2 regions of the Pedobacter sp. 01N310 genome follow, and region 1 is predicted to be linked to the other one. Evidence: riboswitches for the same ligand, from Rfam matches in the RefSeq annotation. Region 1 holds a riboswitch; the other holds the start of a gene.

Region 1 (10,512 bases):
ATGCGCCAGGCCGCTGCTTTTTCAGGACTATCTACATCGCCGTTACCAAAAATCGGTATTTTGATGCGTGGATTGCGTTTAATCTCCCGGATAAGTGACCAATCGGCCTCCCCTTTATATAACTGCGCTCTTGTTCTGCCGTGAATGGTAAGTGCCTGAATACCCACGTCCTGAAGCCGCTCGGCCACTTCGTAAACATTTTTGGTGTTATCATCCCAACCAAGGCGGGTTTTAACGGTAACCGGCAAATGTGAAGCTTTAACAACAGCTTCGGTCATTTTTACCATTTTATCGATATCCTGTAAAAGGCTAGAACCAGCACCTTTACACACAACGTTTTTAACCGGACAGCCATAATTAATGTCAACCAGGTCAGGTCCTGCTGCAGAGGCAATTTCTGAGGCTTCACGCATATGATCGATATCGCCACCAAAAATCTGGATGCCAATTGGCCTTTCGTATTCAAAAATATCAAGCTTTTGTCTGCTTTTTGCAGCATCGCGGATCAAACCTTCCGAAGAAATAAATTCGGTGTACATCATATCAGCCCCGTTTTTTTTGCATACATAACGGAACGGCGGATCGCTCACATCCTCCATTGGAGCCAGTAATAACGGGAACTCACCTAAATCTATATTTCCTATCTTAACAGACATTTTCTATCTTCAACGATTAATAAAACATACAAAGGTACAAATAATGAATTTTGTAACACCTAACAGAGAGGAAATCAATCCTTTCTTACAATTACTTTTACTTTTATTTTACGCAGTTACGGGCGGACTTGTATTTGGGATTCTAGCTATTATCATTGTTTTACTGATGTATGGCTTAGGAGTAGTAAGTAATTTGGACATGCTTTTAGCTGGTGATACTAAGTATATTGCTGGTTTTAAAGTGATACAAATATTAAGTTCGATCGGAACATTTATTTTACCTCCAATTGCCCTGGCCTTAACAGAAAGGAAAAAAGTAACAGAATTTTATCTTTTCAAACAACCAAAATTCTTATTAGTTGTGCTTGTTCTGGCAATTATGATACTGAGTATGCCATTTATGGAATGGACAGTGATTTGGAACCAAAAAATGGTTTTGCCTGATTTTTTACATAAGATAGAACAGTGGATGAAGGAGAAAGAAGCTATTGCAATGAAAATGACAATTCAATTGATCACTGTACGAAGTAATTTCGATTTCATTGTAAACCTCGTTATGATTGCTGTAATACCTGCAATTGGCGAAGAATTAATGTTTCGTGGAGGTGTGCAACGATCGTTAAACAGGGCTTTTGAAAACCCAGATCTAGCTATTTGGTTATCGGCCATAATTTTCAGTGCCATCCATATGCAGTTTTATGGTTTTGTGCCACGTATGTTATTGGGTGCAGGTTTTGGCTACCTGTATTATTATAGCGGAAGCATCTGGTATGCCATGCTGGCGCACTTTATAAACAACGCCTATGCGGTTTGTGCAGCTTTTTATATGCAAAAACACCATATGCCACTTGATAAAGCTGATGAACCGATCGGTTTTCCATGGTATGGCTATTTAATTAGTGCAATAATTACCATAGCTTTGTTCAAAATTTTTAAAGATAGCGCAACACGTGAGCGAAAATTGGGTTAAAGTATATACCACCAGCGATGCCTTTGCGGCCGAGGTATTAAAACAGGGATTAACAGAAGCCGGAATTCCGGCAGTAACGATAAATAAACAGCTCTCGGCATATAATATTGGCGAAATAAATGTTTTGGTGAATAAGGTAGATTTCGATAAAGCCATAGAATACATCGTTGAAAACGAAATTGAATAGTGATGATGACCTTAAACCTTACACCCTTTACCTCTTACCTTAAATGAAAACCAGGGCAATAACCGCTTTCTTTTTTACCATTGTAATGCTTGGCTCTATCCTTCTGGGGAGCTACACTTTTACCATATTTTATCTTGTTTTAAGTGTTTTGGCTTTGTTTGAATTTTACAAGCTGATTAAAAACTCTGGCATCAGGCCAAACCGAAATATCGGTTTGGCAGCTGGCTCATTAGTGTTTTTAATGGCCGCTGGCTTACATTACCTTAAATACGATGTGAAGTATTTGCTGCTTTGTATCCCGTTAATTTTCTCAGTTTTTATCACAGAGTTATACAAAAAGAACAAAATTCCATTCGCCAACATCTCGTACACTTTTGTTGGCTTTGTTTATGTAACCATTCCATTCTGTTTTTTTCATGCTCTGGGCTTTTTGAAAAACTGGAACGAATATAACTTTCATCTTCCTCTAGCATTTTTGCTAATGCTTTGGGCAAACGATACAGGCGCCTACCTTTTTGGTGTAAAATACGGGAAACGTAAATTATTTGAGCGCCACTCGCCAAAGAAAAGCTGGGAAGGATTTTTCGGAGGGATGTTCACCAGTGTTTTGGTCGCTTTTGGTTTATCATTTCTGTTTACCGAAAGTCCAGCTTGGGTTTGGATCGGTATGGCTGTGTTGATTGCAAGCTTTGGTACGTTGGGCGATTTAGTAGAATCGATGCTTAAGCGCAGTTTAGATACGAAAGATAGCGGCGGTTTGTTACCGGGGCATGGAGGTTTGTTAGATCGTTTTGATGGATTGTTATTGTCTGCTCCTGTGGTTTATGCCTATCTGTATCTGATTTTGTATTAAAATTGACTTATCTATCGTCCTCGTTTGTAACGAGAATGAATGAGATCCACATTTGTAATGTGGTTATGCTATTAGCGATACAATCGCTATTCTCGCTAATCCTCGTTACAAACGAGGACTATGTTCAGTAGTAGCTATTACAACATAATACGCTCTTTCTATCTTTTCACCGGTTTTACTTTGTATCTGCTCTAATTTTTTGAGCGTATTTTTAATGGCAAACCCCGCTTTTTCTAATAGTTCTTTTACGGATTCTACATTGTAAAGTGTAAAACCATAGGGCGTAAACGGGAGATTTTTCATGAAATTTTTATCAGCAAAACATATAGTCAAAGTGCCGTCAGGTTTTAGTGTTCGCTTAATTTCGTTGAGGTATTCACTTGGATTTGTCCAAAAGTAGATTGTATTAACCGTAAAAATTTTATCAAAACGATCATCCTCAAATGGCAATGTAATGCCATCTGTTAGTTGAAAGTGAACCTTCCCTTTTGTTATGAAATCCTGATTGATCTTTTCAGCCTCGGCAATAATGGTTGCAGAAATATCAGCACCGAAATAATGGAGGTTTTCGGCTTGCGATAATAAGTGGGCAATATGCCCGCCGTTACCATGACCGATTTCCAAAACAGTTTCATCGCTTTGAAGGTTTAATGCCTCAATTGCAGAAGTAGTCATGCCGATATTATTGGTATGCATCATTTCACCTGTTTTAATGCCGTGTTCGCCTTCAGGGCAACCCAATTGTTTGGCAATATTTTTTAAGTCTTCTTCAGAAAGTTGCTGTTCCATAATCAAATTTAAAAATTTAGGCATTATGATTTTTACATCGTTTTGGCCAAAGCTTATAAGATTATTTAATCACTTGAACTGGCTTTTTATTTTCATCAATGGCCACAAAAGTAAAATCGCCATGAACGGCCAATTCTCTTCCTTCGGCATACATCTGTTCGATATAAATTTCTACATTAACCTTTAAACTGGTATTACCAACGTGGCTTACCTTACCGATAAGCTCTACAATTGAGCCTGCCGGAATTGGTTTCTTAAAATCTATCCTGTCGCTGCTTACGGTAACCATGATCTGACGGCTAAAACGGGTTGCAGTAATAAAAGCAACTTCGTCCATTAAATGCATGGCTGTTCCGCCGAAAAGGGTGTCGTAATGATTTGTTGTATTTGGGAAAACGGCTTTAAAAATGCTGGTTTTAGAATTTTCTATTCTTTCTTCTAGGGTCATGGGTTAAATATAGGTGCTGTAAAAAGCTTTGGCAACTTTCTGGTTATTTTTAGTAGAAAATTGCCAAAGTAAAAGGCTTGCGTATGAGAAATGGATACTGGAAGTGCAAAAATAAATGTGCTTTCAGTATTTCTGGCAATGCAATTAAGTGGTGAAATAACTAAAAAGATGTCATCCTGAGTTTGATGAAGGACAGTCTTTTTAATTATTTCACGATAAGGGTCTTCGACAAGCTCAGACTGACAACAATCGAATTCTTAACTTAATAGTATTGGTTTCTCCATGGCAAAATAGAATTAATTCACCTGAAGATCTGCCGCAAGTACCGCTTCGGCTTTACGCATTTCTTTTGCGGCTTCAACCATTTCTATTAGTGCCTTTTTGGTTTCGTCCCATCCACGGGTTTTTAAACCACAATCAGGGTTTACCCAGAGTTGCCCGGAGGGAATAACAGCCTTTGCTTTTTTGAGCAACTGAACCATTTCTTCCCTCTTCGGAACCCTTGGAGAGTGAATATCGTATACACCTGGGCCAATTTCGTTTGGATATTTAAAATCGGCAAATGCGTCTAATAATTCCATTTGCGAACGTGAGGTTTCGATGGTGATTACGTCGGCATCCATATCGGCAATGTTTTGGATGATATCGTTAAATTCCGAGTAACACATGTGTGTGTGGATCTGCGTATCATCTTTCACGCCGCTCGCTGAAATTTTAAAGGCTTTAACCGCCCAGTTCAGGTAAGTTTGCCAATCAGCTTTGCGCAATGGTAAACCTTCTCTAATGGCAGGCTCATCAATCTGAATGATTTTTATCCCTGCATTTTCCAGGTCGCAAACCTCATCACGGATGGCCAATGCAATTTGGGTACAGGTTTCTGATCTTGGTTGATCATTACGTACAAATGACCATTGTAAGATGGTTACAGGACCTGTGAGCATACCTTTCATATATTTCGAAGTAAGCGACTGTGCATAGGCCGTCCATTTTACCGTCATGGGTTTCGGACGCGAAACATCACCAAAAATGATCGGTGGTTTTACACAGCGTGAACCATAACTCTGTACCCAGCCATTTTTGGAGAAAGCAAAACCATCTAGCTGCTCACCGAAGTATTCAACCATATCGTTACGCTCAAATTCGCCATGAACCAAAACATCCAGATCGATTTCTTCCTGCCAGTTTACGGCTTTTGCGGTTTCTTTCGCAATAAGATCATCATATTCTTCAACTGTAAAAGTTCCATTTTTAAGCTTTGCTCTCCAGCTTCTTACTTCTGCCGTTTGCGGAAACGACCCGATGGTTGTGGTGGCGTAACTTGGCAGATTGAGTTCCTGTTGTTTAATTTTTCTGCTCGAAAATGGACTTAAACGTTCTGCATCCTGCTCTTTTAATCCTAAAACACGTTGTTTAACTTCAGGATTGTGGATGATTTTAGAAACTTTACGGTTAGCAATCGCGATCTTATTTTCCTCAAGTTTTTGCAGGGTAGATGCAGGGCTTTCGTTGGTGATCAGTTTTTTTAAGGTAGCTACCTCTGCAATTTTTTGTTTCGCATAGGCCAGCCACTGTTTAATTTCGGCCGAAAGGTTTTGCGCATTGGTTTCATTGTCTAAATCAACCGGTGAGTGGATTAGGGAACAAGATGGGGCGATCCACACCTTATCGAAGCCCCTTTTTTCTACAGCTTGATTAATGATTGAAGCAGATTTCTCGAAATCATTTTTCCAGATGTTTCTTCCGTCTACCAAACCTAACGAAAGGATGGTATCTTCTTTTAACGAAGCTAAAACATCCGTCAATTGACCTTCAGCTCGTACCAGGTCGATATGTAAAACATTTACCGGGAGTGATGTAGTTAGCGCTAAATTATTGCCCAAGCCCTCAAAATAAGTAGCCAAAACAATTTTTAACCTGGGAAAAGCTTTTCTGATCTCTTTATAGGCATATTCGTAAGCTTTCTTGTCTTTTTCGGTAAGGTCTAAAGTCAAAAAAGGTTCATCAAACTGAACATATTCTACATCCAAAGCATCCAAGCGGGATAATATCTCGATATAAACCGGAAGGAGATTTTTGATCAGATCGATCTTTTCAAAGCCAGCTTCCTTTTCTTTTCCCAATAAAAGGTAAGAAACAGGACCGATTAAAACGGGTTTGGTGGTAATGCCCAATTGTTTTGCCTCGTAAAACTCATCGATAATTTTTGTAGAGAAAAGTTTAAAAGGCTGGTCTTTGTAAAACTCAGGAACGATATAATGGTAATTGGTATCGAACCATTTGGTCATTTCCATCGCTACCAAATCCAATCCTTCTTTTTGATAACCTCTTGCCATAGCAAAATAGAGATCAAGCTCTGAATTTCCTTTTTTCAGGATCACTTCGTTGTACCTTTTCGGGATCGCGCCAAAAGTTAAAGAATGATCGAGCACGTGATCGTAAAAAGAAAAGTCATTCGAAGGAATGATATCAATTCCGGCTTCTTTTTGAAGGTTCCAGTTTTCGTGGCGAATGTTTTTTCCCACCTGAAGTACATTTTTGTACCCAGTTTTATCTGCCCAGTAATTTTCGCAGATTTTCTTTAATTCCCTTTGGCTACCTATTCGCGGATAGCCCAGATTTTGCGTTAGCATCTCTTTTAAAGATTAAGTAAATAAATCGTTTAAAAGCCCTTAAAGCAATATTTTATAATGTTTTTTTGTTAGAAATAAAAAAGGAAAGGTTAGCGCACACACAGCCTACTCATCAGCAAAAAGCTTAAAGCAAGCATATAAAATGGTTAATTTTATGGTGTACAATCAGACCTGACCAATTACTTTATAACGCGAAAGCACCGTCAATTCAATATAGGCAGGTCTCCTGACTTATTCCCGATCTTATCGCCTTCCCATCCCGGTAAACGGCACAGTGGCATGAATGATAAGACCGTTGTCTTTTTTAACAAAAGACAGAATTTACAGTTGCGCGACAGCTCGTGATTTGCACACGATTCCCTATTAATCCCGGTTGTATTCCGGGAACCTGTATCGGTTGATGAAAAATAAAGTTAAGAACTTACATCAGGACAAATGTATGGATTAGGATTTAAAACTTGTAACAAATTTACAGCAAGCCGTTTTTGGACCTTATTCTCTACTATATTTGATTACCTAACTAAACACCCTTATTATGATAAAAATCTACTTTAAAAGGCTTTGTATTGCTTTTTTAATGGTAAATAGCTGTGCGGTGCTGGCGCAGGAAGTGCCAACGCCAAAATCGCATTTTGGTTTTGATATCGGCGACGATTATCAATTGGCCAATTATACCCAAACAGAAGCTTATTTTAAGAAACTCGCGGCAAGTTCTGACCGCATTAAACTAGTTGATATTGGCAAAACCGAAGAAGGCAGAAGTCAATATATGTTGATTGTTTCTTCACCAGAAAACCTCAAGAAATTAGCGCGTTACAAGGAAATTTCGCAACAGCTGGCGCATGCAGAAATTACACCTGAGCAGGCAAAAGCATTAGCCCAGGAAGGTAAAGCAGTAGTTTGGATAGATGGTGGCTTGCATGCCAACGAGGTGGTGGGTGCGCATCAGCTGATCGAAACTGCTTATGAGTTTGCCTCCAGGAAAGACCCTGAAACCCTGCGTATTTTGGATAACGTAATCATTTTGTTTACCCATGCCAACCCTGATGGACAAGAATTGGTGAGCAATTGGTACATGAGAGAGAAAGACCCCAAAAAAAGAACAACCTCAGGTTTGCCTGTTTTGTACGAAAAGTACGCAGGTCACGATAACAACCGCGATTTCTTTATGTTAAACCTTAAAGAAACACAGAATATCGGTCGCCAGCTTTTTGTGGAATGGATTCCGCAGATTATGTATAACCACCATCAGGCTGGTCCGGCAGGAACCGTTGTTGCAGGCCCACCTTATCGCGATCCTTTCAATTATGTTTTCGACCCAACGCTGTTAACCAGTTTAGATGCCGTTGGCGCAGCCATGCACAACCGTATGAATGTAGAAAACAAACCTGGTTATACCCAACGTGGAGGATCGGTTTATTCTACCTGGTACAATGGCGGACTAAGAACCACAACATATTTTCATAATATGATTGGGCTCCTGACCGAAATTATCGGGAACCCTACACCTTCTGAAATTCCGTTAATTCCTTCGAGATTATTGCCGAACGGCGATTCGCCAAACCCGATTACCCCGAGGAAATGGTACTTTAAAAACTCGATTGACTATTCAGTATCGTTAAACTATGCCGTTTTAAATTACGCACAACGTTACCGTGACGAATTGTTGTACAACATTTACCAGATGGGCAGAAATTCGATAGAGCGTGGTAAAAAAGATACCTGGTCTTTTTCTCCTAAAAAAATAGAAGCCATTAATAATGCGGCAAAAGGTGAAAAAGGTGGCCCGATTGCTGGAGGTGATGATGATTTTGGCTCCCGGCGTCAGCTTAGCATGAAAGCTTTTGATACGGTGATGAAGGCTCCTGTAAACAGAGATCCGCGCGGATATATTTTAAGCGCCGATCAGCCGGATTTTAATTCTGCCGTTAAATTTTTAAACGCTTTGATCAGAACAGGTGTTGTGGTTCAAAAAGCAACCGCTTCATTTGCCGTTGCAGGAAAAAATTATCCTGCCGGAAGTTATATCGTAAAAACCGATCAGGCTTTTCGTCCGCATGTTTTAGATATGTTCGAACCGCAAGATCACCCAAATGATTTTAAATATGAAGGAGGCGCACCAATTCCGCCATATGATGCTGCCGGATGGACTTTAGCTTATTTAATGGATGTGAAATTTGATCGGATTCTGGATGATTTTTCAGGGCCGTTTGAGAAAAATCCTTACGGAGAACTATTAAAGCCGGATAATAAAGTACCTAACGGATCAAATTATGTATTAAGTGCAGCACAAAATGATTCCTATACTGCAGTGAACGACCTTTTGAAAAATAAAGTTGAAGTTTACCGTTCGACTGAAAATGGCGATTTTTATGTTTCTTCAGCAGGGAAATCAATATTGGAAAAAGCAAACATCAAACTGAAAAGTGCTGCCGCTCCAAAAGATAAAATTAAAATCTCTCCCAGAAAAATTGCCCTTTGGGATACCTATGGAGGTTCTATGGCCTCAGGGTGGGTGCGCTTTTTAATGGAGCAATACCATTATAACGCAACAGTAATTTATCCGCAGGATATAGATGCGGGGAACTTAAAATCTAAATACGATGTAATTGTTTTTGTAGGTGGCGCGATCCCATCGGTACAAGGAGGAGGGTTTGGAAACAGGTCTTTCGGACCAAAGGCAGAAGAAGTTCCTCAAGAGTTTAGAAACCGTTTGGGAAGGATTACTGCAGACAAATCGATCCCTGAATTAAAGAAATTTTTGGAAGCGGGGGGGAATATTGTAGCTATTGGCAGTAGCACCAATTTAGCTTACCATTTAAATCTTCCAGTTCGGAATGCAATGGTCGAAATCGTAAACGGAGAGGAAAAGAGATTACCCGCCGAAAAATATTATGTTCCCGGAAGCGTTTTAAATGTTGGTGTAGACACAACTTTGCCAACAACCTGGGGCATGGAAAAGGAAGCTGACGTATATTTTGACAATAGCCCCGTTTTTAAGCTCACAGGCGACGCCATTGTGGCTGGAAAGATTAAACCTTTAATGTGGTTCGAAAATGCCACTCCGCTGCGCAGCGGCTGGGCCTGGGGGCAGGCTTACCTGCAAGATGGTGTAACGGCCTTTGAAGCGAAGGTTGGTAAAGGCAAACTGCTTGCTTTTGGGCCAGAAATTGCTTTTCGAGCACAAACCCATGGCACTTTTAAGCTGATATTTAATCAGTTGTACAAGTAGTTACAGTAATTATAAATGAAAGCCACTATCCTAAACGATAGTGGCTTTTTACTTTAGCCTTACCATAGGCAAGTATAATCACCTTAATTTTGTGCTATGAAAGTAGAAATTTGGTCGGACGTAATGTGTCCGTTTTGCTATATCGGGAAAAGACATTTTGAACAGGCGATAGAAAAATTACCTTTCAAAAATGAAATTGAGGTGGATTGGAAGAGCTATCAGCTTAATCCAGAGTATCACAATACCAATAACGAATCGGTGTACGATTACCTTTCGCGGAGTAAGGGAATGCCAATAGAGCAAGCTAAGCAAATGACCAAACAGGTTGTGGATATGGCTGCAAATGCTGGTTTGAAGATAGATTTTGATACGAATATCCCTGCCAATACCTTCAACGCGCATCGTTTGATACATTTGGCGGCAAAACATAACCTTCAGGATTTAGCCGAAGAAAAACTGTTTGAAGCGCATTTCGTAAACAGTAAAAATATCGGTGAAACGAGTGTTTTGGTTGATCTTGCCGTAGAAATTGGCTTGGATAAAGATGAGGCCGAATCAGTTCTGAATGGAAATGAGTTTGCTGAAGCTGTTCGTTATGATATTTATGAAAGCCAGAATTTAGGAATCCGTGGTGTGCCTTATTTTGTAATGGACCGCAAGTACGGTGTTTCCGGTGCTCAGCCTGTTCAGGCTTTTACCGATGCGCTTACCCAAAGTTTTACGGAATGGAAAGACGCTCAGCCTAAA
Region 2 (10,512 bases), on a different contig from region 1:
AAAGGCAATGCCACAGTTGATACTTTTGTAAAACAGATGGCACTTTTAAAAGCAGTTCAGGTAGGGCAGGTTGCTCCGGCATTCACCATTAATACAGCTGACGACAAACCTGTAAGTTTATCAGACTATAAGGGAAAATACGTACTGATTGATTTTTGGGCATCATGGTGCCAGCCTTGCCGTCAGGAAAATCCGAACGTGGTTAAGGTTTACAATAAATATAAAAATAAGAACTTTGATATCATCGGCATTTCGTTAGACACCGACAAGGCTGCATGGTTAGGTGCGGTGAAAGCAGATGGATTAACCTGGGCGCACGTTTCCGAATTAAAAGATTTTAACGGAGCAACCGTAAAAAAATACCAGGTACAGGCTATCCCAACTTCTTACTTAGTTGATCCCTCTGGGAAAATAATTGCTAAAAACCTGCGTGGCGACGAATTAGAAACGTTTTTAGCTAAAACGTTACTTTAAAACAAAATCCATGTTAAACTAATTTAAGTAATTAACAATTTCTTAACTTAGGCTTAACTAAATATTGCATCATAGACACTACTTTCGTAACAAATATTTAACTATGAACAACGCAGGTCAGAAAATATTAATTGTTGATGATGAACCAGATATTCTGGAGCTTATTGAATATAACCTTAAAAAAGAGGGTTATCAGGTTTTCACAGCTACCAATGGCCAAGAAGGAATTACTGTTGCGAAAAAGGTGCATCCGGATTTGATTATTCTGGATATTATGATGCCTAAAATGGATGGAATTGAGGCTTGCCGTTTAATGCGTGCAATACCCGAATTCAAGAATACATTTATGGTTTTCTTAACCGCCAGAAGTGAAGAGTATTCAGAAATAGCAGGTTTTAATGTGGGTGCTGATGATTATATCGCAAAACCAATTAAACCACGTGCTTTAGTTAGCCGAATTAATGCAATTTTAAGACGAAATACAGGAACAGAAGAAATATCTGAAAACAAATTGGAAATTGGCGATTTAGTAATCGATCGTGAAGCCTATTTGGTTTTTCAAGGCGGTAATAAAGTGGTATTGGCAAAAAAAGAATTTGAACTTTTATACTTGTTGGCATCAAAACCAGGAAAAGTTTATACCCGCGAATCGATCCTTAAAAATATCTGGGAGGATTCGGTAGTAGTAACCAATAGAACCATTGATGTTCACATCCGCAAACTAAGGGAAAAATTAGGCGAAACTTATGTATCAACCGTAAAAGGGGTAGGTTATAAGTTTGAGCTTTCTTAAATAGCTTTACCATAGATAGACACAGATTAGCACAGATTTTTTCTGATGATTAATCTGTGTTTTTTTATGCTGTCATTCTGAGGTACGAAGAATCTCTTACATTTTAGCTCTGCCGCTAAAATACCTCTGCTTTTTTTTCGATGCTTTTATTTTACAACACATTCTATGTCTTGGAGATTCTTCACTGCGTTCAGAATGACAAAATGCGCCAGGAAGACGAAACTCTGCGCAAAACCGTCAAACTATCGCCAATCTTACTTCCTCCATATCTGTATTTATCCTTTTTTATCTGCGGTTAATATCTTAACCAATAAAAATAAAATCGTATTTTTGCGCTTCATTAATTACAGCACAGTTTGAAGTTTCCAAATTTTAAAGACCTTATTCTTTTCGAAGACAACGATTTTATTGTTATCAATAAACCTCCATTTTTAGCCTCGCTCGATGAACGTGGTGGATCTGGAGAAACCAATGTGTTACGCCTGGCCAAACAGTATAGCGATGATGCACAGGTTTGTCACCGTTTGGATAAAGAAACTTCTGGCGCTTTAATTATCGCCAAAAATCCTGAAGGTTACCGTCATGCTTCTATGCAGTTCGAAAGAAGAAAGGTGAATAAAACCTATCATGCGGTAGTAGATGGGCATGTCATTTTCGATCAGTTAACCGTTGATCTTCCGATTTTGAACGATGGCAATAAAAATGTAACCATTGATAGGGCAGAAGGTAAAAGAGCAGAAACCATTTTCGATTCGTTAAAATACTACAAACATTATACACTGGTTGAATGCAAGCCAATAACTGGTCGTATGCACCAGATCCGTATTCACTTAGCAACACAAAGGGCAGCCATTGTTGGCGATGATATGTACAAAGGGAAACCTGTTTTTCTTTCGTCAATTAAGAGAGGTTATAAATTAACCAAAGGCGAAGAGGAGCAACCCATTATGAAACGTTTCGCATTACATGCCAGGCACCTGGTTTTTAAAGGATTAGATGACAAAGATATTGTGATCGATGCACCATACCCAAAAGATTTCGCAACCTTAATTAAGTTATTGGATAAATTTGATGCATAAAGGAAGCCTTTAAATTGGCTTCTCTTGTTGTTTTTGTTACTTTTGGGCATTCGCCCTCTATTAAAAAACAATAGGATGTATATCAGATTTGTAAATTACCTTGATCAGGTTAATCAGTACCGAAAATCTAAAATATCAAACCGTAATTTCTTAATTATCCTCGCTGTAATTGTTGGGGTTTTAGCAGGATTAGCCGCCGCCGCTCTAAAGAGCCTAACGCATCACATCGAAGAATTTCTTCAATCAGATTGGCACTGGAAATATAAATACTACCTGTATTTTGTGTTTCCGATGATCGGTATTTTCTTAACGGTTTTGTACATCAAGTATTTTATCCGTAAAACTAAATTCGAAACGGGTTTAACCCCATTGCTTTATGCCATTTCGAAAAAATCGAGCAAGGTAGAAGCACACAATATTTATTCGCAGATTATTACCGCAGCCGTTACGGTAGGTTTTGGTGGTTCAACAGGTTTGGAAGCGCCAATTGTTACCAGTGGATCGGCAATAGGCTCAAACCTTGGCCGTTTACTTGGCTTATCTTATCGCGAAATTACCATGCTAGTGGCCTGTGGCGCAGCAGCAGGTATTGCAGGAGCATTTAATAGCCCAGTAGCTGGGATTGTATTTGCTATCGAAATTTTATTACCAGAGTTTACCATCCCTGCGTTTATCCCACTTTTATTATCGGCTGCAACAGCTGCAGTAGTAGCAAGATTATTCTATACACAGCAACTTTTCTTTTTGGTTACAGAAGGATGGAAGGTGAATGCATTGTTTTATTATGTGATACTGGCTTGTTTTATAGGCTTATTCTCCATTTATTTTACAAAAGCCAATTATGCCGTAAAAGGCTTATTCTATAAAATAAAACATCCTTATACCAAAGTTATTGTGGGTGGTTTAATGCTTGGAGTTTTGGTTTTTCTATTCCCAACACTTTACGGCGAAGGTTATATCACAATAAAGGGACTGTTAAAAGGCGATTACCAAACAGTGATCAATAATAGTATTTTCTCCGATTACAATACCATTCCGGCTTTAGTGGTGTTGTTTACAGTAGTAACTATTTTCATGAAGTCGATAGCGACTTTGGTTACCTTGGGCGCTGGTGGTAACGGCGGAACGTTTGCGCCCAGTTTAATTATGGGCGGTTTAATCGGGTTTATCTTTGCCTATGTGGTAAATCTATCTGGTTTGGCGCAATTAAATGTTTCGAACTTTATTGTTGCAGGTATGGCAGCTGCTTTGGGCTCGATTATGCATGCTCCCTTAACTGGCATCTTCCTGATTGCCGAAATTACGGGTGGATATATCTTAATGGTACCACTAATGATTACCACTGCCATTTCTTATGCCATTAACCGCAGCGCTCAAAAACATTCTATTTATACAAAAGCATTAGCGGATAAAGGAGAACTGTTATCGCATGATGATAAGGATACGACTGTTTTAAATCAGATGAAACTAAAGTATTTGATCGAGAAAACCTATCCTCGATTAAACATGAATGATCAGATTTCGATTAAGATGAATGAGATCATGCAATCGCGTAAAAATATATGTGCTGTTACAGATGAACTGGGCGATTTTAAGGGCATCATTTACATAGAAGAGCTATTTAACGAAATGATTAATCACCCTGATAAGGAAAATTTGCTAGCTTCTTATTTGGTACAACCTGCACCGAACGCCGTCACCGAAAATGATGATCTGAAAATGGTATTAGAGAAGATGGAGCAAGATAATGTATGGATTTTACCCGTATTAACTGCGCAGAACCAATATTTAGGTTTCGTTTCTAAAACAGCAATCTTTAATAAATACAGGGCATTGCTGATGAGGCAGAATGATTATATGGGGTAGTTGTGGCTCATAAATAGAGGAGAAATATCATTAAACGAAAGAAGTCAAGTTTTTAAAACTTGACTTCTTATTATGATCTTACTCAGCTCTTTTTAAGCCAAACTTTTCAATTTTGCTGTACAAATGACTTCTTTGGATATCAATCTCATCCGCCGTTTTTGATACGTTCCAGTTGTTTTTTTCCAATTTGAATTTGATAAATTCGCGCTCTGCATGATCTTTATAATCCTGAAAATTATTGAACGAATCGAAAGAAAAAGCAAGGCTTGAACCGCCAGCACCTGCAATCTGTGCACTGGTTGCAGCACCAATGTTTGTACCACCGCCTGGATTAGCGAATGCACGTACATCATTTTCGGTAATTACCTTATCGCTCAAAATAATTAAACGCTCAATCATGTTATGTAGCTCACGCACGTTACCTGTCCACGGTAAGGCCTTTAAAGCAGCCATACCAGTATCATTTATTTTCTTAACCGGCATCCCATAATCACTGCATATATTCTCTAAAAAGTTTTGTGCAATAACCGGAATATCATCTGTACGCTCCGTTAAATGTGGAACATGGATATTGATTACATTTAACCGGTGGTATAAATCCATACGGAAGTTACCATCTTCGATTTCTTTCATTAAATCTTTATTGGTTGCCGCTAAAACACGAACATTTACTTCAATTTCCTTTTCGCCACCTACACGCGAAATTTTATGCTCTTGTAAGGCACGTAAAACTTTTGCCTGGGCAGAAAGGCTCATATCGCCAATCTCATCCAAAAATAGCGTACCACCATTAGCCAGTTCAAATTTACCAATACGTTGTTTAACAGCAGAGGTAAATGAACCTTTCTCGTGGCCAAACAATTCACTTTCAATCAGTTCTGATGGAATAGCGGCGCAGTTCACCTCAATTAGAGGGCTATCGGCACGGTTCGATTTTTCATGTAACCAACGGGCTACCAATTCTTTACCACTACCATTTGCACCCGTAATTAATACACGGGCCTCGGTCGGAGCCACACGTTCTATGGTTTCTTTAATTTTAGAAATACTTTCCGATTCGCCTAAAATCTCTCGGGTTTTACTTGCTTTACGTTTTAAAACCTTGGTTTCGGTAACTAAATTTCCACGGTCTAAACCATTACGAACCGTAATTAATAACCTGTTTAAGTCAGGTGGTTTCGAAATAAAATCAAAAGCTCCTTTTTTACTGGCTTCAATGGCAGTTTCAACTGTTCCATGACCAGATATCATAATGAATGGCAAATCGGGTTTGATGATCTGTGCCTGTTCCAGCACTTCCATACCATCCATCTTATTCATCTTGATATCGCAAAGTACCAGGTCGAAATTTCCTTTTTTGATCATTTCGAGGCCATCAATACCGTTATCGATATCTTCAACATCGTAATTTTCGTACTCCAGAATTTCGCGTAAGGTACTCCTTATCGCACGCTCATCATCAATTATTAATAGTTTAGCCATTAGAGATGTATCCTTTAATTTTGAAATGCGAATATATTATTTTTTAATTAATGTATAGTTTTTTATACAATTAATACGCAATAAACCTTAAAAGATGAGAAAGGTTTTTAATAAGTGTAATCCATCTTAAACTTATTTAAATCGGGCTTTTGTTTTTTAGCTCTTTTTAGTTCCAATTCGTAAATGGTTCTGCCCAGATTTTTCATAAAAGGAAAACAAACTGTTTCGTATTCGTATTTATTATCGTTAAATATGCCATCCTCATTACTATGAACAACAGCGGTTAGGAAATATTCAATTCCATTTTTAAAATCAACGAAATATGAGTTATCAATGATGTAGCCATAGCTATCGCCATATTTATTGAAGATGCGGATATTTGGATCAGGAGTTACCTGTTCCCGTCCATAGTATAACATTTTTGCATAGGTAGTCCAAAATTCTTTCGGATCGTATTTAGGAAAATTACTTTCGGTTGGATATTTACTCATATAAGTATAAATGAGCTTATAATCTTCTTTAGTAAGGTTAAACCGTTCTTTAAGCGGAAAAGCATCAGGAAAAATCAATTTCTGCATCAGTTTCTGTTGATCGTTAATGGCGAAAGCGTTTTTCCCCGCTAAACTGAAAGGTTTGTTTACCAGCTTGTTGGTACTATCCATGTATCCGGTACCCATTACCAAATTGCTTAATTTTAATTCATATTCTTTTGAATCGTACCGGGCAGCCTGATCATACACCAATTGTTCGCCATTGTAAAATTTGATGGGATTGGTATGTTTAGCTGATTCTCCTGCATCGCCAATGGCCAGGCGATTTAAAATGCGGCTATCGTATAATCCGTTAGCTTTCAGTTTTTCATTAATTTCGGCACGACCAATAAACTCGAATAAACGGTTAAAAGCATCATTATCACTGGTAAGCAAAATCTTTTTAACGTAATGCTCTATTGATGGAAGTCCATTTTTAGCACTTGTATCTGTTAAAACCTTCGTTTGTCCTTTATAGGCGCTATCGGTAATCATGGTACTCTTAGCCGTTAAGCCTGTATTTTTTAAGCGGTTTACTTTTTCCAAGGCAAAAATTACAGCGGCTAGTTTAACCGTACTGGCAGGATAAAAATAATGGTGTGGGTCTAAATTGTAGCTAAAGGTTTTAAAAGTGGGTTTATTCTTCGCACCACGGTTAATCTGGGTATAGAGAATCTGGATCTGGTTTTGATCAGGATGATGAAGTACAGCGGAAAAAAGCTCAGGCTTAGACTCCATCAGTTTCTTCAAAAAAACAGTATCGGTTTTTTGCGCCATAACAGATAGGCTTATTAATGAAAATGTAACAATTAATATTCTTCTCATGGGTAAAAATTTGATTCCTAATTTAGCTTTTTCTATTAAAACCACCATTTTCCATCATGCATTTTACATGTTGCTTAATTTTGTTACTTTTGCAGCGCTTTTGGTTTCCGGCATTACACCCGGAATTAAAAGGGAATACAGTGTAAATCTGTAACTGTCCCGCAGCTGTAAGCTCTATAACGGATTTCCAATCAATCTGCCACTGTTCCGACTTGTCGGGATGGGAAGGCCGGAAACCCGGGAGTAAGTCAGAAGACCTGCCTTCAGCATTTAATTTCATAGCTTTCGGGGATTGAAGCTAGGATTGAGATACTTAACGTTTTTCGTATTTTCATTTCCTTTTCTATCTGTTGGCTGTGGGCAAAACCACAATCAAATGAACAAAAAAAGAATGCTAACTGTAGCCAGTTTAGGGCTAGCACAGTTAATGATTAGCCAGGTGGCTAATGCTCAAACACAAGACAGTTTGCAGCTCAAAGATGTTGTAATTTCTGCAACAAAAAATGACCAGAAACAATCACAGACAGGTAAAGTGGTTACGATCATCAGTCGTGAAGTATTGGAGCGCAGTAACGGAAAATCATTGCCAGAACTTATTAGCGAGCAGGCAGGGATTATTGTAGCAGGTTCAAGCAGCAATCCGGGATTAAACAAATCGGTATTTTTTAGAGGTGCAGGAAGTGCTTATGCCGTGGTTTTAATCGATGGTATTGTGCAAAACGATCCATCAGGAAACGGAGGTGCATTCGATTTAAGATTGATTTCTATCGATCAGATCGATCATATCGAAATTTTAAGAGGCGGTCAGTCTACCATTTATGGTTCTGATGCCGTTGCAGGAGTAATCAATATCATCACTAAAAAAGGTGGCCCAAAAGGCAATACCATTTATGGTGTGGCCAGTGCAGGCAGTTACGAAACTTACAAAGGAACCATTGGTTTAAACGGTGGTGTTGAAGGTTTTTCGTATAATATTAACTATACCCACGCCAAAACCGATGGAATTTCAGAAGCAGCAACACCAGTGGGAAGTACAGCTGTATTTGATAAAGACGGCTTTAAAACTGATGCCTTAAATGCGAATTTCGGAATCAAACTGGATAAGCATTTCTCTGTAAATCCATTTGTACGCTACTATTATGGCAATTACAAGTTTGATGGTGGCGCTTTTACCGATGCAAACAATTATTCTATCCTGAAAAACTTTGCTGCAGGTACCAATGCCAAATACGAATTTGCAACTGGTAAAGTAACGTTAAACTATAGTTTCGAAAGTACCAGAAACGATGCGCATAGCCAGTACCCAAGCATTAACGAAGGAAGGGTATCACTATTGGATTTATTCTACAACCAAAAATTGGGTAACAAACTCGATTTATTGGTGGGTATCGATAACCGTGTGATGAAATTATCATCAGCAACAAATAAACCGGAAACCAACATTTTTGCCGCTTACGGATCATTATTCTTACACGATTTAAGTGTGTTTAACCTTGAAGTAGGCGGACGTTACAATAAACACGAACAATATGGCGAAAACTATACCTACTCAATTACCCCAAGCATCAATGTCATTAAAGAGATAAAATTATTTGGAACGGTTTCAACAGCATTTAAAGTTCCTACCTTAAACATGCTTTTTGGTCAGTTTGGTGCTAATTTGGATTTAAAGCCGGAAAAATCGAAGAATTACGAAGCTGGCGTTAATTTTAGCTTTGCTGGCGACAAATTTAGCTTACGTTTAGCAGGTTACAAACGCGATTTAACTGACGCCATTATTTATGCTTACCCTAACGGATACATTAACCAGGTAAGTCAGAAAACCAAAGGTTTCGAAGTTGAACCAGCAGTTAAATTCAGTGTGTTTAACATTAATGGCTATTACGCTTATGTAGAAGGCAATGAGTTCAACTTTGTTGATAATGCCGTTGCTAACTATCTTTTCCGCAGACCAAAACATACATTTGGCATTACTGCAGGTGCACAGGCAACAAGCAATTTATATGTGAGTGCAAATTACCGTTATTTCGGCAAACGTACCGATGGTAATTTTAACACGTATACAGTCGACAATCTACCTGCTTATAAATTGTTAAATGCTTATGCCGAATATGCATTGGCAAAGAAACGTGTAAAGATATTTTTTGATGCAAAAAATATTCTGAACGAAAAATACAGCGAAATTATTGGTTACAATAGTTTGGGCTTCAACTTTAATACAGGTGTAAGTTTTAATATCCGCTAATAAAAATTTAACTTTGTTTAAATATTAACCAGAAATAGCATGTCTCATTTAAAATTTAATCCACGCACTTTAATTTTGTTGTTAATGATATTGGCAATAACGGCTTTACGTTTGCTGGTAACATTCAACTCAGATGAATTAAAGTTTGCTAATTTTTCATCAATAGGAGCAGTAGCCTTATTTGGAGGAGCATATTTTAAAGATCATCTTAAAGCATTCGCTTTTCCGCTATTGAGTTTGTTTTTAAGCGATTTAGTACTTTATACAACCATCTATAAACAGTATGTAGATTTGTTTTTAGTTCAAGAACTTTGGACATACCTTGCAATTGCATTAATGGTTTTAGCGGGTCGTTTCTTATTAAAGAAGGTAAATATTGCCAGCTTATTCCTATCTACAATCGTAATTGTATTCATCCATTGGATTGTAAGTGATATCGGTTCATGGTATAAAAACCCATTGTATACGCAAAACTTAAATGGTTTTATAGATTGCTTAATTAAAGCCATTCCATTCGAGATCAGATTCTTAGAAGGAACAATAATCTATGGTGCTTTGCTTTTTGGCGCTTTTGAAATCTTAAAAGCAAAATACCCAGTATTAAAACTGCAAACACAAGAGCTGTAGAAAGATCCATTGTTTGGCATAACACCAATAAAGTAAAAACAAGATAGAAATCCTCTTTTGATTCGATTCAAAAGAGGATTTTTTTTAACTTAGAATATCAATTCCATTTTACCTTTTACATCCTAATGAAAGTTGTTTCCTTTTTACCTGCTGCCACTAAAATGATTTACGATATGGGCCTGCAAGAATACCTGCATGGCGTAACATTCGAATGCCCTAAAGAGGCTGCAGATCAACCAAAAGTTGTACGTTGCATATTAGAAGGCAAAAACTATTCGAGTATCGAAATAGACCGGATCTTTTCGGCATCAAAAGCGCAAGGCAAAAGTTTGTATTGGGTAGATGATGCACTGTTGGAAAGCATCGCACCCGATGTGGTTTTCACACAAGATATATGCGAGGTGTGCAACATCGATACTGTTTGTACCGAAACAGCCGTAATGAAGCTTAGCAAACAGCCAACGCTGGTACCTTTATCGCCAAATAACTTACAGGATGTTTTCGATTGCGCCATTACCATTGCCAGGGCTTTAGGAAAGGAAGAGGTAGCGTTAAACTATCTGGCAGGCCTGCAAAAGAAAACGGATCATA

The links. A riboswitch is a leader RNA that binds a small molecule or an ion and turns the genes downstream of it on or off. The one in region 1 is predicted to bind cobalamin.
Region 2: it holds a riboswitch for cobalamin, as region 1 does, so the genes downstream of both, AC1DNH_RS03645 (TonB-dependent receptor plug domain-containing protein) here and metE (5-methyltetrahydropteroyltriglutamate--homocysteine S-methyltransferase) in region 1, are expected to answer to the same signal.

What each region holds. Positions count from the first base shown of each region.
Region 1 covers NZ_JBFTSB010000005.1:208,785-219,296, forward strand. The annotation lists gene dusB (tRNA dihydrouridine synthase DusB) at 1-656, opposite strand, end outside; gene AC1DNH_RS12740 (lysostaphin resistance A-like protein) at 700-1,626, shown strand; gene AC1DNH_RS12745 (putative signal transducing protein) at 1,607-1,813, shown strand; gene AC1DNH_RS12750 (phosphatidate cytidylyltransferase) at 1,857-2,666, shown strand; gene AC1DNH_RS12755 (class I SAM-dependent methyltransferase) at 2,772-3,455, opposite strand; gene AC1DNH_RS12760 (acyl-CoA thioesterase) at 3,517-3,903, opposite strand; gene metE (5-methyltetrahydropteroyltriglutamate--homocysteine S-methyltransferase) at 4,200-6,533, opposite strand; cobalamin riboswitch at 6,733-6,940, opposite strand; gene AC1DNH_RS12770 (M14 family metallopeptidase) at 7,069-9,765, shown strand; gene AC1DNH_RS12775 (DsbA family oxidoreductase) at 9,862-10,512, shown strand, end outside.
Region 2 covers NZ_JBFTSB010000001.1:966,414-976,925, reverse strand. The annotation lists gene AC1DNH_RS03675 (redoxin domain-containing protein) at 1-474, shown strand, start outside; gene AC1DNH_RS03670 (response regulator transcription factor) at 578-1,267, shown strand; gene AC1DNH_RS03665 (RluA family pseudouridine synthase) at 1,624-2,346, shown strand; gene AC1DNH_RS03660 (chloride channel protein) at 2,422-4,212, shown strand; gene AC1DNH_RS03655 (sigma-54-dependent transcriptional regulator) at 4,291-5,694, opposite strand; gene AC1DNH_RS03650 (serine hydrolase) at 5,802-7,049, opposite strand; cobalamin riboswitch at 7,134-7,328, shown strand; gene AC1DNH_RS03645 (TonB-dependent receptor plug domain-containing protein) at 7,426-9,294, shown strand; gene AC1DNH_RS03640 (DUF6580 family putative transport protein) at 9,334-9,921, shown strand; gene AC1DNH_RS03635 (ABC transporter substrate-binding protein) at 10,047-10,512, shown strand, end outside.